2 linked regions of the Bryobacter aggregatus MPL3 genome follow. The main gene of each other region encodes a partner of the protein of the gene in region 2 in a complex. Links are inferred from orthologs where the notes say so. Each region holds a gene or a part of one and is shown on either strand. Other genes may lie near its edges.

Region 1 (4,546 bases), 170 kb from region 2 along the record:
ATCGCCGGCCACATCCACCTCCACGTCCTGCCACGCTGGAATGGCGATGCAAACTTCATGACCGTCATCGGCGAAACCCGCGTCCACCCCGAGAGCCTCGAAGACTCTCTTGCCAAACTCACCGCCTGCGACTGGACCCTCAGCGCCCTGTAAAGGCGAAGCGCTGCGTCACCCCATTCCCGGCGTCCACCTCGATCACATTCGTCCCCCGCCCCAACACCAGTTCCACCCCAATCGCGCCCGCCACATCAAAGTCCCGGTCCTGCACCTCGCGCACATTCCCTGCCCCGCTGACCACCGTCACGCTCGGCTTCGCGCCCAGCACCATTCCGTTCTCATCCATCACCCGGAAGAACAGCAAGTCCTGCTGCACCGTTCCAGACCGCGCGCTGCTCGCCTGGTAGAGCACCTGAATCTCTGCGGCTTCTTCCTTCGCCTTGCCATACCAATAAGGCACTCGTAAGACCGCGCCGCCTTCCTGCTGCAACAGCACAACACCCGAATAAGCACCGGGAGCCACCGCGGGCAGATCGAGACTCAGTGTGAGCGTCGCGGCTTCATGCGGCGGCAGTTCCAACTCGCTCGTGGAGATCGCAGGAGCAATTCCCTCCTTCGCCTCCACGGACACCTGATAAGTCGCAGCCGTGCTCTGCAGATTCGTCACCTGGATCGTATGGTCCTTCGCCGTGAACGAGACGCTGATCGGCTCAAAGCGAAGCGTCGCATCGAGCGCATTTGTCAGATGCAAGAGCCCCGCGCCACTTTGCACTACAGTCAACTGCGGCAGCGGTTTCGCGCTATTCACCAGTAGAGAGCGATAGTCGATCGGCTTCAATCCGGGGCGTGCCGCCTTCAACACCGCAGCCGCACCCGCCGTGATCGGCGAGGAAAAACTCGTCCCGTTGATCAACCCATAACCGCTTGCCGAATACACCTCGCCGCCCGCATAGTTCGACTCGGCCGCCGTATAGACATTCGTCCCAACCGCAACCAGATCGGGCTTGATCGGCACTCCCGAAACAGGTCCACGCGCGCTGAAGCTGGCCAGACGATCGGGACTCACATCCCGCGCCTTCACCGCAAGGTCCAGCGTCACATCCAGCGAGGCGGCCTTCGAAAGTTCGTCCTCATATCGAATCCCATCGGCATAACGCAGAAACACAGCAGGCAGTGTCGCAGCACCGGCAGACATTGTGATGAAGTCGGTCGAACGTGCCGCATCCGAATAGATCACCGCGGCAACGGCTCCAGCAGTAGCCGCATTGTTGATCTTCACCTCAAAGCTGCAAGTCCCACGCACAATCAACGCAATCTGCCCGCGCAGGCGATCCCCAGAGAAGCGGTCGCAGGCAAGGCCGGCGCTCACCATGGCGGCCGCAATTGAATTGGTCCCCGTTGTCTGCGAACCTGCCAGCGCCGGCGCAGAACTCCCATCCGCCGCAATCAGACCCGCGGCAAAGAGACGTCCATTCTCTGAAGCGCCCACCGTCAACGCAGTAGGGGCCGTACCCGGCGAGCTAAGCGTCGCATGGCCCGGGCCATCATTGCCCGCCGAAACCACAACGATCACCCCCGCCTCTTCCGCCTTCGCCAGCGCCTGCACAATCGGATCATTCTCAGGCCTCGCCGCCAGCATTGAGCCGAAGCTCATATTGATCACATCCATCCCATCGGAAACCGCGTCTTCGATCGCCTGGAGAATCGCCGAGTCCGTCGTGCTGTCGTTGTAACCGGGGGTGCCGAAGATCTTATAGACCCCGAGATATGCCGCGGGCGCCATTCCGGCCAGCGGACCGATCGGCGAATCATGGCTCACCCCCGCGGCGGACATCGCCACCGCCGTGCCATGCCCACTGCGGTCGAGAACGCTCGGATCCGGGTCCCGGTAAGCCCAGAGAGTCGGATAGCTGCGCGCAACAATCACCTTGTTGTTCGTATACGCCTGATCCCGCGCATAGTTCCATTTCGGAAAGCCCTCGAGCACAGGCAAAGTCGCCGACTGGAACCCGGGATGACTCGCCTCAATCCCACTGTCAAGAATTCCAATCTTCATGCCCGCCCCAGCATGTTCGAGCCCCAGACGTTCCCAGGCAGCAGCCACCGCATGCACCTGCGCGGCCCGATCGAGAGTCTTCTGGAAAAGCCGCACCTTATGGACGCGCTCGACACCGGCAAGCTGCCGCAATTGACGGACATCCGTCTCTTCGTTCTGCCCCTCCACCATCAGCGCATTCGCAACCAGTTCGGTATGCCCCAAGGTCTGAAAGCCCCGCGCGCTGAGTTCGGAGCGCACTCCATTCTGGCGCTGCCGCACACGCGTCCGCCGTTCCGCCTGCCGCATTTCGCCAGGCTCATTCTTCAGAACAACGATGTATTGGTTCGGGACGAATTGTCCCCAGAACGGGAGGGAGAGAAGGAGGAGGAAGATCAAACGCATAACAGCTCTACTGAGTGGAACAACCCAACAGACGCCTCGATGTCGCGTTTCGATTCGATTGCGGTGTAAAGAAAGGTTAAGTGAAAAAGGGAGAGAACCTTCCGGTGCTCTCCCTTTTCAGAGGAAAATGATCCAGGTCGCGATTAGCTGACGTGCGGTTCGAGCATCTTGACCAGATCGCTCTTTGAGACGGCGCCCACGCGCTGCTCGACGATCTGTCCGCCCTTGAACAACAGAAGAGTGGGAATCCCGCGCACGTTGTAGCGCATGGCAGTGCCACCATTGTCATCGACATTCAGCTTGCCGACCTTCAATTTGCCGTTGTACTCATCAGCAACAGCGTCCACAGTCGGGGCAATCATCCGGCACGGTCCGCACCATTCGGCCCAAAAATCGACCAGGACAGGCTTGTCTGAGTTCAAAACCTCAGTGTCCCAAGCCGAATCGGAAAAATTAAGTGTATTTGCTCCAGCCATTATTCAATCTCCAAGGGTTAAGATGCGTACCAAACGGGAAAGTTGCAAGCTAGCTCTCCAACAATTCACGGTACAGTTCCGAATACTGCCGGGCCGATTTCGCCCAGGAGTAATCCCGTCCCATCGCACTCTGCCGCATTTTCTCGAACCGGTCCTTGTCTCCATACACCGCCAGGGCGTGCCGGAGACACTCTGCCAAATCCCAGCTCTCAAAACGCCAGAACTTGAAGCCCGTCTCTGCATCAATCGTATCATCCAGACCACCGGTCGCGCGAACCACCGGCAGAGTCCCATAGCGCAGACTGTACATTTGATTGAGGCCACATGGTTCATAACGCGACGGCATCAGAAACAGGTCAGCGCCTGCTTCAATGTGATGCGCCAGTTCGTTGTTGTAGCCTCTCCAGAAAATCATCCGGTCCGGATAGCGGCTGGCATACCAACTGAACTGATTCTCGATCGCCTCTTCCCCCGACCCGAGCACGATCAGCGTCGCATCGCGCCATCCGAGCATCTCATCCAGCACGCTCGCCACCAGATCGAAGCCCTTTTGGGTGGCCAAGCGGGACACAATGCCGATCAGCGGCCGCTCGATGCGATGCCCCATCCCAAACTCCTCGAGCAACGCGAGCTTACAGCCCACCTTGCCGCCCGGCTCGTCCGCCGAGTAATTCGCGACAATGTGGCGGTCCGTGCGCGGATCCCACTCCTCATAGTCGCACCCGTTGAGAATCCCGTGCAGGACCCCGGAACGGGCCCGCAACATCCCATCCATTCCGAATCCGTATTCGGGCGTCTGGATCTCTTGCGCATAGCGCGGACTCACCGTCGTCAGCGCATCGGCAAAGACCAAACCGGATTTCAGCAGGCTCGCCATCCCATTGAACTCAAGCAGGTCGCTCCGGTAAAAGCGATCCTCGACACCCGCATCCCACAGCTTCGAGCGGTCTACCAGTCCCTGGTAGCCGAGATTGTGGATCGTGAACAGAGACTTGGCCCCATAGAAGGCCGGGTCGCCGGTCACAAAGTTCTTGAGAAAGAGCGGCAGCAAGCCGGCCTGCCAGTCGTGGCAATGAAAAATCTGGGTCGGAAACAGGTAGCGGGCTACGCCCAGCGCCGCGCTGCAGAGGGCCGCAAAGCGAACGTGATTATCCCCGAATTCGCCATAGCGGTCGCCATAAAAACCGTCGCGGCCATAGAGCCCAAGGTGTTCGACAAAGAAGAACTTCGTGCCCCGTTGCACCTTTTGATAGATGTCGCACTCGTAATAGCCGCCACCGAGATAGATCCGCATCCTCTCGAAAACCTTTTCGGAAGCTCGGACGTCTATTGCCCCATAGCGAGGCAATACGACGGCACACTCATCTCCGAGCGCATTCAACTCCGGGGGCAAGGATCCCAGCACATCGGCAAGACCACCGGTTTTGGCGAACGGAGCCGCTTCACTCGAAACCATCAGGACACGAGACATAGCTTTGTATATTCTGCCAGACTGCACCCAAGGGAGCTAAGCTGACACTTTGAAGACCTTCTTTTTGATTTTGTCGCTCGCCTCGGCGAGTCTGTTCGCCCAATCGAGCATGGAGGTGAATCCGAACCTCTTTGTCGTGATGGCCGCCATCAACGCGGCCGG
Region 2 (4,755 bases):
GTGCCATTCCGGCGATCATGTCCACGCGCACGATCGAGAACAAACGTGACCGGATCGCCACGATTCTCATTACGCCGCTGATGACCTGTTCTGCCCGCTTGCCGGTGTACACGATGCTGATCGCGGCATTCATTCCGAATCAGCCGCTTCTCGGTGGCATTTTTAGTGTCCGGGCCGCGGTGATGCTCGGTCTCTATGTTCTGGCCTTTGCTGCAGCTGCCGGGACCGCGCGCTTGCTGAAGAGCACGATCTTCAAATCAGAAGCGACACCTTTCGTGCTCGAACTGCCTCCCTATCGCGTTCCCAAGCTCCTGGGCGTCCTGTACCGGCTACTCGATCGCGCGAAGATCTTCCTCAAGCGCGCCTCCACCACCATTCTTCTCACCAGCATCATCCTTTGGACTCTTGCGCATCTCCCGCAGCAAGCAGGGACCAATCCGCCGATTGAAGAAAGCTATGCGGGTCAACTGGGCAAGGTGATTGAGCCTGTCATCCAGCCGCTTGGCTTCAATTGGCGCATCGGCGTCGGCCTCATCAGTTCTCTGGCTGCTCGCGAAGTGATCATTGGAACGCTAGGAACGATCTATGGCATTCAGGGAGAAGAAAATTCCGAAGGCTTGCAGGCTGCCCTCAAACGCGATCTCGATCTACCCGCTGCTGTGGCGCTCCTCATCTTTTTCGCATTTGCCTTGCAGTGCATGTCCACGCTAGCCGTCGTGCGGAAGGAGACGGGCACCTGGCTGTGGCCCATCTATCAGTTCGTTTATATGGGCTTTTTAGCCTATGTTTTCGCTTGGCTGGCCCATACTCTTCTCACCCGCATTTGAGGGGGGGGGATTGGGGGGCTAACCCTCCGCAAGTAGGGTTCTAGTACCAAAACATAGATAGTTCCGTATCTAGGTCCTTTCCCTGAGATTTATTCTCAGGTAGAACAAAGGAGATACCGAACTACAATGAAGCGCCTGCTCCTGCTCTCCACCTTCCTCACCTCGGGGGTTTTTGCAACCCCAATGGTTTACAACAACAATTATTGGTATTCGAGTTCTGACCCGAATCTCTACGGGCTGAAGGAGAATTTCCAGATCCAGAACATCTCGCTCGATGCTGTACAGAGCGGCGGCAACTTTACTGGTAAGTTTGTCGCGACGCTCAACTTCAATTTTGGGTCCAACACCCTGGGCCCCTACACACTGTCCGGACTTCAGATTTCAGCTGCCGATCTCTTCCTGGTCCAAGGGGGCGCAATTGCCTATGGCATCCCTCTCATCACGCACGGGGGCACCAAGTTCAATGGCACCTCTACCGGCAATGCGGCGGTCGATGCTGGCGATATCTACAAGATCGGCAATGGCATCTCGATTCTGACCTCCACCAACCTCAGCAGTGGCTATGGCGCCGGGAACTATGGCGCGGGCAGAAGTGTCTGGCTGAAGAATGATACGGGTTCCGTGTCGAGCTGGATTGCTGGCACCAGCACCCCCACCTTCAATGGCAACTGTACTTCTAGTGCTTGCAGCACTGCGGAGTTCAGCGTCAAGATCGAGATTTCTCATTCGGCAACCGGCGAATGGCTGAGCTTCCTCCAGGGCATTGCCAGCGGCGCCGTGACTCCGTACTTTACGGACTCCACCTGCGGCAATGACCTGCTCACTGGCGTGCCGGAACCGTCAACTTATGTATTGATGTCCGGTGGCTTGCTGCTGATGGGGCTTCGCCTTCGTCGTAAGAAGTAGTCACAGAAGCTTCTGAGTTGTAAACTTGAAGCAGGGCCGCACGGATCACCCGGGCGGCCCTGCACTTGTCTTTATGCATAATGTCGTGATTCTCGGTTCCGGCTGCGCGGGCAATACCGCAGCGATTTATACGGCCCGGGCTGGCCTGAAGCCTCTTGTCCTGATGGGCCGCGAGCCCGGGGGCCAACTTTCGATTACCTCGGAAGTGGAGAATTTCCCCGGCTTCCCCGAAGGCATCATGGGGCCGCAGCTGGTTGAGAATATGAAGCTGCAAGCGGAGCGCTTTGGCGCGGAATTCCGCCACGGCACCGTGATTGAATCCGACTTGTCGAAGCGGCCATTCCGCCTGAATGTCGATGGCGAGTGGATTGAAACCGCCACGCTGATTGTGGCCACTGGCGCCAGTGCGCGCTGGCTCGGCATTCCTGGCGAGCAACATCTGATCGGCAAGGGTGTCAGCTCCTGCGCCACTTGCGACGGTTTTTTCTATCGCAACCTGAAGATCATGGTGGTGGGCGGTGGGGATAGCGCGCTTGAGGAAGCAAACTTCCTAACCCGTTTCTCGAACGTTATGCTGGTGCACCGGCGCGAGCAGTTCCGTGGCTCAAAGATCATGATCGAGCGTGTGGCTGCCAACCCGAAGGTGCAGATGGTGATGAATACGGTGGTGGATGAAGTGGTGGCGAACGCGACTGGTGTGGTGGGCGCGGCGAAGCTGCGCAATCTGGTGACTGGCGAGGTGACGCACCAGGAAGTCGACGGCTTCTTTGTCGCGATCGGACATATTCCCAATACGAAGCCATTCATTGGGCAGTTGGATCTCGATGAAGAGGGGTATATTCTCTCTCATGGGGGGGCGCGTACGAACATTCCTGGCGTCTTCCACGCGGGTGACGTGCAAGACCGGCAGTACCGGCAGGCCATCACGGCCAGCGGCGCCGGTTGCATGGCCGCAATTGAAGCAGAACGTTTTCTTGAGGCTGAAGGACACTAAACCATGACCCTGGCTGGCCGAACCGCGATTGTCACTGGTGGGGCTTCCGGTCTCGGCGAAGCCTGTGTGCGTGCGCTGGCGGCTGCGCAGTGTACGGTTGTGATTGCCGATCTGAACGAAGAGAAGGGCACTGCCCTTGCGCATGAATTGGGGGCGCTCACGCAGTTCTGCCGCACGGATGTCTGCGACGAGGCCGATGTTCTAGCTGCGCTGGACGAAGGGGAACGGCTGGATATCGCGATCAATTGCGCGGGGATTGCGACAGCCGAACGGACTCTTGGCAAAGACGGCCCGCTTGATCTGGAGCGCTTTGAGCGCGTATTGCGCATCAACTTGTTGGGAACTTTCAACGTCACCCGTCTTGCTGCCGCAATGATGGCGAAGAATGAACCAGGGCCAGACGGGGAGCGGGGCGTGATTGTGAACACCAGTTCCGTGGCCGCCTTTGATGGACAAATCGGACAGGCTGCCTATGCCGCATCGAAAGGTGCGGTTGCCGCCATGACTCTTCCGCTGGCCCGCGAGTTTGCCCGGATTGGGATTCGAGTCCTCGCGATTGCTCCGGGACTCTTTCACACACCTTTATTAGCGGGCTTACCGGAAGAAGCAATGAAGCAATTGGCTGCGACTGTGCCCTTTCCTGCCCGCCTGGGAGAACCCTCCGAGTTTGCGAGCCTTGCTCTGCATCTGGTGCAAAACCGGATGATGAACGGCGAAGTGGTGCGGCTCGATGGCGCCTTACGAATGGCGCCGCGTTAGAACGATGCGTGATGGATAGAGCGTTTGTGTGATGGTGCGCTCTTTTTCCGTCGTGAAGCCGCAGGCTTCGAGGAGTTCAATCCCCCGTTTGTCCATTTGCTGGCCCCAGAAGGCTGGAACAAGCTTGGACGCAACCCGATAGGCACGATTGAAGTATTCGCGATTCTGGCCAATCATGATCAAGGTAAAGGTGCCACCGGGCTTCAATACGCGCTTCACTTCATTGAGCGTGCGCACAATGTCGTTTGAGGCGAGGAGTTCAAGCAGGTAACAGCACATCACCGCGTCAAAGCTTTGGTCGCGGAAGGGCATCATGCGCGCATCCGATGCCTCGATTGTGCAATTGATCTTGGGGTGTTCCCGACGCATGCGTTGCATGGTCATCGCGGCCATCTCCGGGGAGATATCCACACCTACATTCAGGCCTTTGCTGTTTCGCTCTGCGATGCGCGAGAACATTTCACCAGACCCGACCGCTACTTCCAACACGTTCATGCCATCCTTGATCGCGGCAAAATCGAGCGCGATGCGGTGGGCCTTAGCGTGAAAGAGATAGCTCGAAACCGGATAGACGCCTGCTACAAGACTGTAGATACGGCGTGTCCGATTGGCGATCGTGACTGGGATCCTCTCGGTCCGCCAGTTTTCGAGAATACCTTCGAGATTTGTCAACGCAACTGTTAGTGTATTCCAGTTATGGCCGTTTTGCTGGCCGGAATTTCAATCTCTGTGCGGGTTCCATGGCCGAGACGGCTGTCCACCGACATCCGGTAGCTGTTGCTGAACAGGACTTCGAGGCGCGCTTTCACATTGGAGACGCCGATTCCACTCCCGGTTCCGAAAAGATCGGCCATTTTTTCCTCCGGAATTCCTTCGCCATCGTCTTCCACCACCAGCAGCAGACGGTTCTCATCGACAATGGAGGCGCGTAGCCAAATCGTGCCGCCATCGAGCTTTCCGGCGAGCCCATGCTTGATCGAGTTCTCGATCAGCGGCTGCAGCACCATCGACGGAACCAGGACGTCCAGGGTGTTGGCTGCGACATCACGGACAAAGCGGAGCTTTTCTCCAAAGCGGACGAGTTCGATCGAGAAATAATCGTCGATGAAGGCCAGTTCATCCCGTAACGGCGCAAAGTTGTCGGTGTTCTTCATGGCGCGGCGCAGCACATTCGATAGCTTGTAGATCATGGCGCGCGCCCGGTCTTGATCGATGCGGATCAGGCTGGAGACGCTATTCAGGGTGTTGAATAGAAAGTGCGGATTGATC

What was found. Proteins that work in one complex are often made in the same cells at the same time.
Region 1: the proteins of trxB (region 2) and trxA are in contact, whole or in part, in a crystal structure (PDB 1F6M), measured with the Escherichia coli proteins. The link is inferred for Bryobacter aggregatus MPL3 from one-to-one orthologs.

What each region holds. Positions count from the first base shown.
Region 1 is NZ_JNIF01000003.1:3,848,097-3,852,642, reverse strand. The notes cover bases 1,248-3,945. They hold trxA (thioredoxin TrxA), read right to left. Parts: upstream 2,914-3,945; coding sequence 2,581-2,913; downstream 1,248-2,580. Other genes in these bases: glgA (glycogen synthase GlgA), read right to left, coding at 2,963-3,945; M017_RS0117800 (S8 family serine peptidase), read right to left, coding at 1,248-2,437. Outside these bases: M017_RS0117805 (HIT family protein), read left to right, coding at 1-153; more of M017_RS0117800, read right to left, coding at 140-1,247; more of glgA, read right to left, coding at 3,946-4,384; M017_RS0117785 (tetratricopeptide repeat protein), read left to right, coding at 4,434-4,546. UniProt on the Escherichia coli protein: Participates in various redox reactions through the reversible oxidation of its active center dithiol to a disulfide and catalyzes dithiol-disulfide exchange reactions.
Region 2 is NZ_JNIF01000003.1:3,680,261-3,685,015, forward strand. The notes cover bases 860-3,766. They hold trxB (thioredoxin-disulfide reductase), read left to right. Parts: upstream 860-1,806; coding sequence 1,807-2,727; downstream 2,728-3,766. Other genes in these bases: M017_RS0117030 (PEP-CTERM sorting domain-containing protein), read left to right, coding at 954-1,733; M017_RS0117040 (SDR family NAD(P)-dependent oxidoreductase), read left to right, coding at 2,731-3,486; M017_RS0117045 (class I SAM-dependent methyltransferase), read right to left, coding at 3,466-3,766. Outside these bases: feoB (ferrous iron transporter B), read left to right, coding at 1-827; more of M017_RS0117045, read right to left, coding at 3,767-4,158; M017_RS0117050 (sensor histidine kinase), read right to left, coding at 4,167-4,755.